Linked DNA regions of Asticcacaulis excentricus CB 48. Each later gene encodes a partner of the first gene's protein in a complex. Links are inferred from orthologs where the notes say so. Each region holds a gene or a part of one and is shown on either strand. Other genes may lie near its edges.

Evidence for each region. Proteins that work in one complex are often made in the same cells at the same time.
Region 2: the proteins of ccmE (region 1) and ccmB are in contact, whole or in part, in a solved structure (PDB 8CE8), measured with the Escherichia coli proteins. The link is inferred for Asticcacaulis excentricus CB 48 from one-to-one orthologs.

What each region holds. Positions count from the first base shown.
Region 1 is NC_014816.1:2,164,596-2,169,316, reverse strand. What follows is about bases 1,057-3,863. They hold ccmE (cytochrome c maturation protein CcmE), read left to right. Parts: upstream 1,057-2,116; coding sequence 2,117-2,611; downstream 2,612-3,863. Other genes in these bases: ASTEX_RS09995 (heme lyase CcmF/NrfE family subunit), read left to right, coding at 2,608-3,863; ASTEX_RS19330 (tetratricopeptide repeat protein), read left to right, coding at 1,057-1,983. In the rest of the region: ASTEX_RS10010 (hypothetical protein), read left to right, coding at 1-848; more of ASTEX_RS19330, read left to right, coding at 919-1,056; more of ASTEX_RS09995, read left to right, coding at 3,864-4,578; ASTEX_RS09990 (cytochrome c-type biogenesis protein), read left to right, coding at 4,575-4,721. UniProt on the Escherichia coli protein: Heme chaperone required for the biogenesis of c-type cytochromes. Transiently binds heme delivered by CcmC and transfers the heme to apo-cytochromes in a process facilitated by CcmF and CcmH.
Region 2 is NC_014816.1:460,681-464,529, reverse strand. What follows is about bases 957-3,849. They hold ccmB (heme exporter protein CcmB), read left to right. Parts: upstream 957-2,004; coding sequence 2,005-2,694; downstream 2,695-3,849. Other genes in these bases: ASTEX_RS02160 (DsbE family thiol:disulfide interchange protein), read left to right, coding at 3,644-3,849; ccmD (heme exporter protein CcmD), read left to right, coding at 3,471-3,647; ASTEX_RS02170 (heme ABC transporter permease), read left to right, coding at 2,737-3,471; ccmA (heme ABC exporter ATP-binding protein CcmA), read left to right, coding at 1,383-2,012; acnA (aconitate hydratase AcnA), read right to left, coding at 957-1,163. Also shown: more of acnA, read right to left, coding at 1-956. UniProt on the Escherichia coli protein: Required for the export of heme to the periplasm for the biogenesis of c-type cytochromes.

The DNA.
Region 1 (4,721 bases):
GGATGGGGCGTATTGACGCAGATAAGGCGGCGGCCATTCGGCTGATGTTTAAGGATGCATCGGGAAAGACGGCGGACGGGGAAGGCGGGGTGCGTTTCCTTGAAGCCCTTCTGGCCAATATGGATGACGCGACGCTTGTGCTCAAATTTGTCGCTGTTGTCTCCGATGGCGCAAATGACCGCTTCCTGAGCGAGTCCGAACTGGCGAGCTTTGGGGAGCGGGTGCTTCTCGCCGCCGAGGAGCGGGTGAAGGTGTTTTCGGGGCTTATGCGGCGGCGTGACCCGTCGTTGCTGGGCGAGGCCGGGGGGTGGGTTGCTCAGTGCCTGAGTCTCATAAGCAGTTTGCAAAAATCGATCGAACTGACGCGAGACGGGCCATGGGGCAAGCGCGTCATGGCGATCAACCAGACCATAAATGGGTTGGTGGAAGAGCGTCTGAAAGGCGTGGAAAAGGTAATCGCGCAGGCCCTGCCGCTGAAGACCGAGCGCATTTTTGGCCGGGCAACGCGTGAGGTGCCCGACTATAGCGGGCCGAAACCGGCTCAGGCCGAAGCCGCGCTGCAAACCGTAGCCTTTATAAATCAGGTTCGTCCGGCCGCCGCACAGGGCGGTTATCTCAGCCTGCTCAATAAAACCGTTGAAGCGGCCGAAATTCAGATGGACGCATATTTCACCGTCGTGCTCGGCGTCGCGGTGGGCGATGATCCGTTTGACGCGCAGGCGGTGATGGACTGCTTTGAGCGCGTGATTGCCCTGATGGAGGGGCTTTTGGGAGAAAACAAGGCCAACCTTGCGCGACGTCGTGTCGCGGCTGCCGACGTGTTCCGGGCACCAAAAACGGTTGCCTAAGCGCACGAAAACGGGCTTATGACACACTCCCGGTGCGTCCGTTCCGGTCAACCCGCCGCCCCTGACGAGTATGCTGCTGTTCTCGCTTGCCGCTGCACTGTTGTGCGCCACCCTTCTGGGGCTGGTGGTCGCATGGCTGCGCCGCAGGCCGGAAAGTGCATTGGATCAGGCGCGGGGCCGCTACGAAGCCTTTGTCGCCGATCTGGATCGTCGCGTCGCGTCAGGCTACGTCGACGCGACCTTGGCCCAGGAAGAAAAAACCGAAGCGGCCCGCGCGCTTTTGCGCGTCGAAGAGACAGGTGAAGTGGCAGCCGTCGATCCGCGCATCGGTTTTATTGGGGCCGTCGCAATCGCCGTGGCGGCGATTGGCCTATCGGTTTTCTTAGGCAAGCCCGACTTGCCGGATCAGCCCTATGCGGCGCGCGTCAAAGGGTGGGTTGAGACGCTCAACTCCGCCCCGGAAACGCTGGAGGCGAAGCCCGCAGCGGTCGCGCTTCAACAGTTGGCGGGCAAGTATGGCGACAAGCCGGCCTTCTGGCTGCAACTGGGGCAGACCCAGGTCGTGGCGGGTGATTATTACGAGGCGGCGCAGGCTTTCAAACGCGTGACGCAACTGGCTCCCGAAGCCGCGGTTGGCTGGTCCAATCTGGGCGAGGCGCTGACGCTTCTCAACAAGGGGCAAAGCAATGGGGAGGCGCGCGCCGCCTTTGCCGAGGCCCTGACTCGCGACGGTGACGAACTCACGGCGCTCTATTACTCGGCGCGTATCCTCAGCAGTGATGGCCGCTATGAAGAGGCGCGGCGGCTCTATGGCGTGGTGCAGTCGAAGCTGGCTGCCGATGATGGACGTCAGAAGACCGTGGCGGCTGAACTGGCCGCGCTTGATCGCTCGGCGCAGACAGCGGCGACGGTTCAGACGCAGATCGCTGGTATGGTGGCGGGCCTTGAGGCGCGGCTCGCTAAAAATCCCGAAGATCCCGACGGCTGGGCGCGTTTACTGCGTTCCTATCGGGTGCTGAAAAATGTCGAAGGCGAAAAGCAGGTACTTGCGACCTTGGATCGTCTGTATTCGGATCGTCCCGCCATTGCACGCGATATCGTGCAAAGGGCCGACCAGCCGGTGGGGGCGCAATGAGGAACACGTCACACCTATACCTCCCGGCGGACAGGAAGGGGGACTGCGCTCGCAGGGTAGGGTTTTGGAGTGGCCCATCACCAGCCTCTTACCGCGCCGCTCTCCCCGTAAAAGGGGCTAGCCGGAGATTATCATGAGCCTCCTTCCCAAATCCATGAAGGCGCGTCGGCGTCTGATGATCTTTCTCATCGCCGCGCCGATCCTGATAGCCGGTGTGGCGCTTGCCTTGTTCGCCATGAGGGATCAGGTCGTCTATTTCTACACCCCGGCGCAGGCCTACGAGGCGAAGGCCGAGCTTCACCGAACGATGCGCCTTGGCGGCCTCGTTAAGGCGGGCAGCATTGTCAAGGGCGCCGGCGGCGAAGTGACGTTCGTGGTGCGCGACCAGAAGGCCGAAATGACCGTGCGCTTCAAGGGCGACCTGCCTGACCTATTCCGCGAAGGGCAGGGCGTGGTCTGCGAAGGGCAGCGTGTCAGCGCCGACGTTTTCGAGGCCAAAACCGTGCTCGCAAAACATGACGAGAATTATTTACCCCGGGAAGTCGTCAAGGCGATCAAAGAGCAAGGCGAGTGGCGGCCGGAAAGCGCCGACAAACCCGATTCCAAACCCTTCGGTGAGGCGAAATGATCGCGGAACTGGGCACCTTCAGTCTCGGGCTGGCCTTCCTCCTGTCGCTGGCTCAGGCGCTGAGTGTGGCGGGTGCGGCGTGGCGTCCCCTGCGCGGCATGGCGCGCTGGAGCGAAGGCCTGTCGCTGGCCGCTGCCGTAGCATGCGTGCTCGCCTTTGCGGCCCTGCTCCACGCCTTTGTCACATCTGATTTTTCAGTCTCCAACGTCGCCAAGCATTCGCACACGCTAAAACCGCTGCTTTATAAGATCTCAGGTGCCTGGGGCAGCCATGAAGGCTCGATGCTATTGTGGTGCATGGTGCTGATCAGCTACGGCGCGCTGGTCACCTTATTCGGGCAAGGTTTGCCGTCCGGCCTGCGACATAAGGTGCTGGGGGTGCAGGGGCTTCTGGGGGCGCTGTTCTGCGGTTTCACGCTGTTTTCTTCGAATCCGCTGGCCCGTCTTGACCCCGCTCCCTATGAGGGGCAATCGCTCAACCCGATGCTTCAGGACCCGGCCCTGGCGTTTCACCCGCCGCTGCTTTATCTCGGCTATGTCGGGTTTTCGGTAGTGTTCGCCTTTGCTGTGGCCGCGCTGATCGAAGGGCGTATCGGGCGCGAATGGGCGCGGTGGGTTCGGCCCTGGACACTTGTGGCTTGGGTGTTTCTGACGCTCGGCATCGCGCTGGGCTCGTTCTGGGCCTATTATGAGCTCGGCTGGGGTGGCTGGTGGTTCTGGGACCCGGTGGAAAACGCCTCCTTCATGCCCTGGCTGGCGGCGACCGCCTTGCTGCATTCGGCCATTGTGCTGGAAAAGCGCGACGCGCTGAAATCCTGGACTGTGTTTCTGGCGCTTTTGGCCTTTACCTTCTCCATGCTGGGGGCATTTCTGGTGCGCTCCGGCGTTCTGACCAGCGTGCACGCCTTCGCCGTCGATCCGCAGCGCGGCATCCTGCTGCTGGCCATCCTCTTCATTACCGCCGGGGCCGGGTTTGCCCTCTATGTGTTCCGCGCCGCGACGCTGAGTTCCGGAGGGGTCTTTTCGCCGGTCAGCCGCGAATCGACCCTCGTGCTCAATAACCTGCTGGTCTTCGTGGCGCTTTCCACCGTCTGTCTGGGGACGCTTTACCCGCTGCTGATGGAAGCCCTGACAGGCAAGACGATTTCGGTTGGCACGCCCTACTATAATCTTAGCTTTGTGCCGGCCATGTCGGTGGCAATGCTCATCCTGCCCTTGGCCAGCCTGATGGCGTGGAAGCGCGGGGACCTCAAGGCTGTGGGTCAGAGGCTGGCCCTGGCGGGCGGGATCTCGCTGTTTCTGGCCGTACTGGGCGCGGTACTGATGGGCAACGGCGAGGCGAAAAAGGTCCTCTCCATCGGTACTGGCTTCCTTTTGGGGGGCTGGGTCATCCTCGGCTCGTGGCGGGTTTTGCAGGAGCGAACGCACCTTCTGAAGGTGCCGTTTTCTGAGAGCCTGCGTCGCTTTAGCGCCCTGCCGCTGGCGACGCATGGCATGGTGCTCGCGCATGTGGGGCTCGGCCTATTCGTGATGGGGGCGGTGGTCGAAACCCAGGCGAAACTCAGCGCCGTTGATCATTTGCGCGTTGGTGGGGCGTTGCGCGTGGGAGCCTATGAGGTGCGCCTGAGCGATATCAAGAGCGTGGTCGGGCCGAACTATGAGGCAGAACGCGGTGTCCTCAATGTCCGTCGCGGTGGCAAGTCCGTATGTCAAGCCCTGCCGGAGCGCCGATTCTATCCGGCTTCATCAACCGTGACGACCGAGGTCGCCCTGTGTTTCCAGCCGCTGAACGATCTCTATTTTGTGCTGGGCGAACCGTCCCCCGATGGCTGGCAGGTGCGCGCGCTTTATAATCCTTGGGCGAGGCTGATCTTCTTCGGGCCGCTGCTGATGGCCATAGGCGGGGTTTTGTCGCTGTGTGACCGTCGCCTGCGGCTGGGGCTAGCCAATCGGGGCAAAAAGGGATGAGGCGTTCTCACTATAAACCGGTCCTGGGAAGTTCCATTCGGGCCCTCTTCATCACCTTGTTCGCGTTTTCGCAGGTGGCCGGGGCCGTTCTACCTGGTGAAACCCTGTCGGACAAGAAACAGGATGAGCGCGCCCGCGCGCTT
Region 2 (3,849 bases), 1.7 Mb from region 1 along the record:
CTCAGCAGCACGCGGTCCTGCGGGCGCTTGGGACCGGCCAGCGACGGCAGCACGCCACCGAGGTCAAGCTCCAGCGTATCGGTGAAGACCGGATCGTTTTCCGGATCGAGCCACAGGCCCTGCTGCTTGGCATAAGCTTCAACCAGCGCAACGCGGGCGGGCTCACGATTGGTGGCCGTCAGGTAGTCGATGGTGGCCTGAGACACCGGGAAGAAGCCGCAGGTCGCGCCATATTCCGGAGCCATATTGGCGATGGTCGCCTGATCTTCCAGCGACAGGGTGGTCAGGCCTTCGCCGAAATACTCGACGAACTTGCCAACCACGCCCTTTTTGCGCAGCATCTGGGTGATGGTCAGGACGAGGTCGGTGGCGGTGGCGCCTTCCGGCAGCTTGCCGGTCAGCTTGAAACCGATCACTTCGGGGATCAGCATGGGGATCGGCTGGCCCAGCATAGCGGCTTCGGCCTCGATGCCGCCAACGCCCCAGCCGAGCACGCTCAGGCCGTTGACCATGGTGGTGTGTGAATCGGTGCCGACCACCGTGTCCGGATAGGCGACGTCGCCGCCGCCCGCGACGCTCGTCCAAACGGTCTGCGCCAGGTATTCCAAATTGACCTGATGGCAGATGCCGGTACCCGGCGGCACCACGCGGAAATTGTTAAAGGCCGACGAGCCCCAGCGCAGGAAGTTATAGCGTTCCATATTGCGCTCATATTCGCGGTCCACATTCTTTTTGGCCGCATCCGCCGTGCCGAAATAATCGACCATGACCGAGTGGTCGATGACGAGGTCCACCGGGTTGAGCGGATTGATCTTGGCCGGATCGGCCCCCAGCTTGACCATGGCGTCGCGCATGGCCGCCAGGTCCACGACGGCGGGAACGCCGGTGAAGTCCTGCATCAGGACGCGCGCCGGGCGGAAGGCGATCTCGTGTTCAACTGAGCCCTTATTGTCGATCCAGTTGGCCAGTGCCTGAATATCCGCCTTGGTCACCGACACGCCGTCTTCGTTGCGCAGCAGGTTTTCCAGCAGCACCTTCAGCGAGGCGGGCAGTCGCGTGATGTTGGGAAGGCCGTTGGCTTCGGCAGCCTTAAGGTCAAAATAGGTGTAGGTGTGTTCGCCGACGGTAAGTTCGGCCTTAGAAATAAAGCTGTCGAGGGACATGGTCGCTTTTCCTTCCGACCGCGTAAGGTGGGAACATCGCGGCCCCCAATGGGCCTGACACCGGCGTCGCGCGTTCCGCCCTGACGGACGCACAGGGTCCTGTCCGGGGTCGCACGGTTACCGGCCGATGGCGCGGTCAATTGCCTTCTAAACCGCTTCCGGCTACTCGTCTATGAAGAAGCCCCCGTCGGGGGGAATTTGTTCGGAAGTTTTCGCCTGATGGCCCTCTCTCTTATGGTGGACGCGCTGAGCCTGAAAAAAGGCTACCGCCACCTGATTCACGACCTGTCGTTTTCAGTCGCACCGGGTGAATGCGTCGCCCTGACCGGGGCCAATGGTGTGGGCAAGACGACGCTGCTGCGCACATTGGCCGGATTTATCCGGCCAGACGGCGGCAGCGTGCGCTATGTGGGCGGGGTTGATCCGGAGGGGTCAATGGCGGCCCAGGCTCACTATCTCGGCCACGCCGAAGCCCTGTCCCCGGGGCGTCTGGCCGGGGCGGAACTGGACTTTCAGCGCGCTTTTCTCGGCGGCACGGCGGCGGGGCAGGCGGAGGCGATCCGATGGCTGAACCTGTCACCTCTACTGGAGCTGGAAACACGCATGCTGTCGGCGGGGCAGAAGCGCAGATTGTCCTGCGCGCGGCTCATCATGGCCAAACGCCCCGTCTGGCTGCTCGATGAGCCCATGTCACCGCTCGATGCCGAACAGCGGGCGAAGCTGGCTGAACTGATGCGGGCGCATCTGAGCGCGGGCGGGCTGATCGTGTGCGCCGTGCACGACCCGCTACCGTTTGACGTGCGCGAACTGCGCCTGACGGCGCCGGCGATGGAGACCGTCTATGGGTGAGTTAAAGGCAAGGCCGCCCTCCCCTTCCCTCGCCCTGTTGAAGCGCGATCTGGGCCTGTCTCTGGCGCGCGGTGGTGGGCCGGTGCTGGCGGCCGGGTTCTATCTGACCCTGATGGCGATGGTGCCGCTCAGCCTCGGCCCGGAGGCGCAAACCCTGTCGAAGATCGCGCCCGGCCTGACGTGGCTTTGTCTCGCGCTGGCCTCGCTCCTGTCACTGGAACGGCTGTTTGAGCGCGATTACGAAGAGGGGGTGTTCGACCTGTTGCGCACCGGGCCGCTAGCACTTGAATGGGTGGCGTTCCTCAAATGTCTGGCGCAGTGGCTGGGGACGGGCCTGATCCTATCGCTGATGACGCCCGTGGTGATGATCCTGCTGGGTGCGCCCGTGGGCGTGGCCGGCTGGGCGCTGGTCGCCGCCCTGATCGGCTCGTTCAGCTTCGCCCTGATCGGTGGCGCAGGGGCCTCTCTGACTCTGGGGTCGCGCAAGGGTGGGGTGCTGATCGCCCTGCTGGTCCTACCCTTCTATGTGCCGCCAGTTATTTTTGGCGCTGGCCTGATGCAGGCCTTCGTCACCGGAGCACCTGTGTTTCAGGCGCTTAGCCTGCTCTGCGCCTACGGCCTGTTTGCGCTGGCACTGGGCCCCATCGCCATGGGCGCGGCGCTGCGGAGTGCGTTAAATTGACAGACTTGTCGCTCCACATGAAACCGCCTATGTGAGACACCCATGATTATCAGCTGGCTGGCCAATCCGGAACGTTTCTCAAAGGTGTTTACGCCCGTGCGCCCGTGGGTGGCTGGGCTGAGCCTCGTGCTTTTTGCGTGGGGACTTTATCTCTGCTTCGCCTCGCCCGAAGACTATCAGCAGGGCGACACGGTGCGCATAATGTACATCCACGTTCCGGCGGCGTGGATGGCGTTGTTTACCTATCTTGTAATGGGCGTAGCCAGCTTCTTCGGGCTGATCTTCCGTCACGCTCTGGCCGATGCCGCTGCCAAGGCCGCCGCCCCCATCGGAGCCGTCTTCACCGCACTGGCCCTTATCACTGGCTCTTTGTGGGGCAAGCCCATGTGGGGCACCTGGTGGGAGTGGGACGGGCGCATGACCTCGGTGCTGGTGCTGTTCCTCTTCTATATCGGCTATATCGCCTTGCACGCCTCGATCGAAGACGAGCAGCGGGCGGCCAAATCAACCGCCATTCTGGCACTAATTGGCCTGATCAACCTGCCCATCATCAAGTTTTCGGTCGATTGGTGGAACACCCTGCATCAGGGGGCTTCGGTTTTCCGTCCGGATGGCCCCACCGTCGCCCCGTCCATGCTGTGGCCGCTGCTGGTGATGGCACTGGCCTATAAGGCGCTGTTCGTCTGGCTGTGGCTGATCCGCATCGATACGGAAATCCTGAACCGAAAATACAACGGGCTGCGAGCGCGTCTGGGCTTCCGCGAAGGAGGGGCATAATGGATTTGAATATGGGCAAGTACGCCTTTTTCGTCTGGGGCAGCTATGGCGTTACGGCGCTGGCCCTGCTCAGCCTCATGGTGCTGAGCGTGCGTGCACATCGTGACCGCGCGGCCAAGCTCAAGGCGTTGCAGGAGACCCTGGCTGCCGAAAAGGCCCAGAAGGTAGGCGCATGAGGCGCCTTCTACTGGCCGCGCCTCTGATCCTGCTGGTGGGGCTTCTGGCCGTACTCGGCTGGTATAACTTCCATAAAAAGACCGATTACGCCCCCGCAGAACTGGTGGGCAAATCGCTGCCGGCGCGCGAACTTACCGATCTGCACGACGGGTCGCTGGTCTCCTTGCCGGCGATCGCACGTGCGTCAGGCAAGCCGGTTCT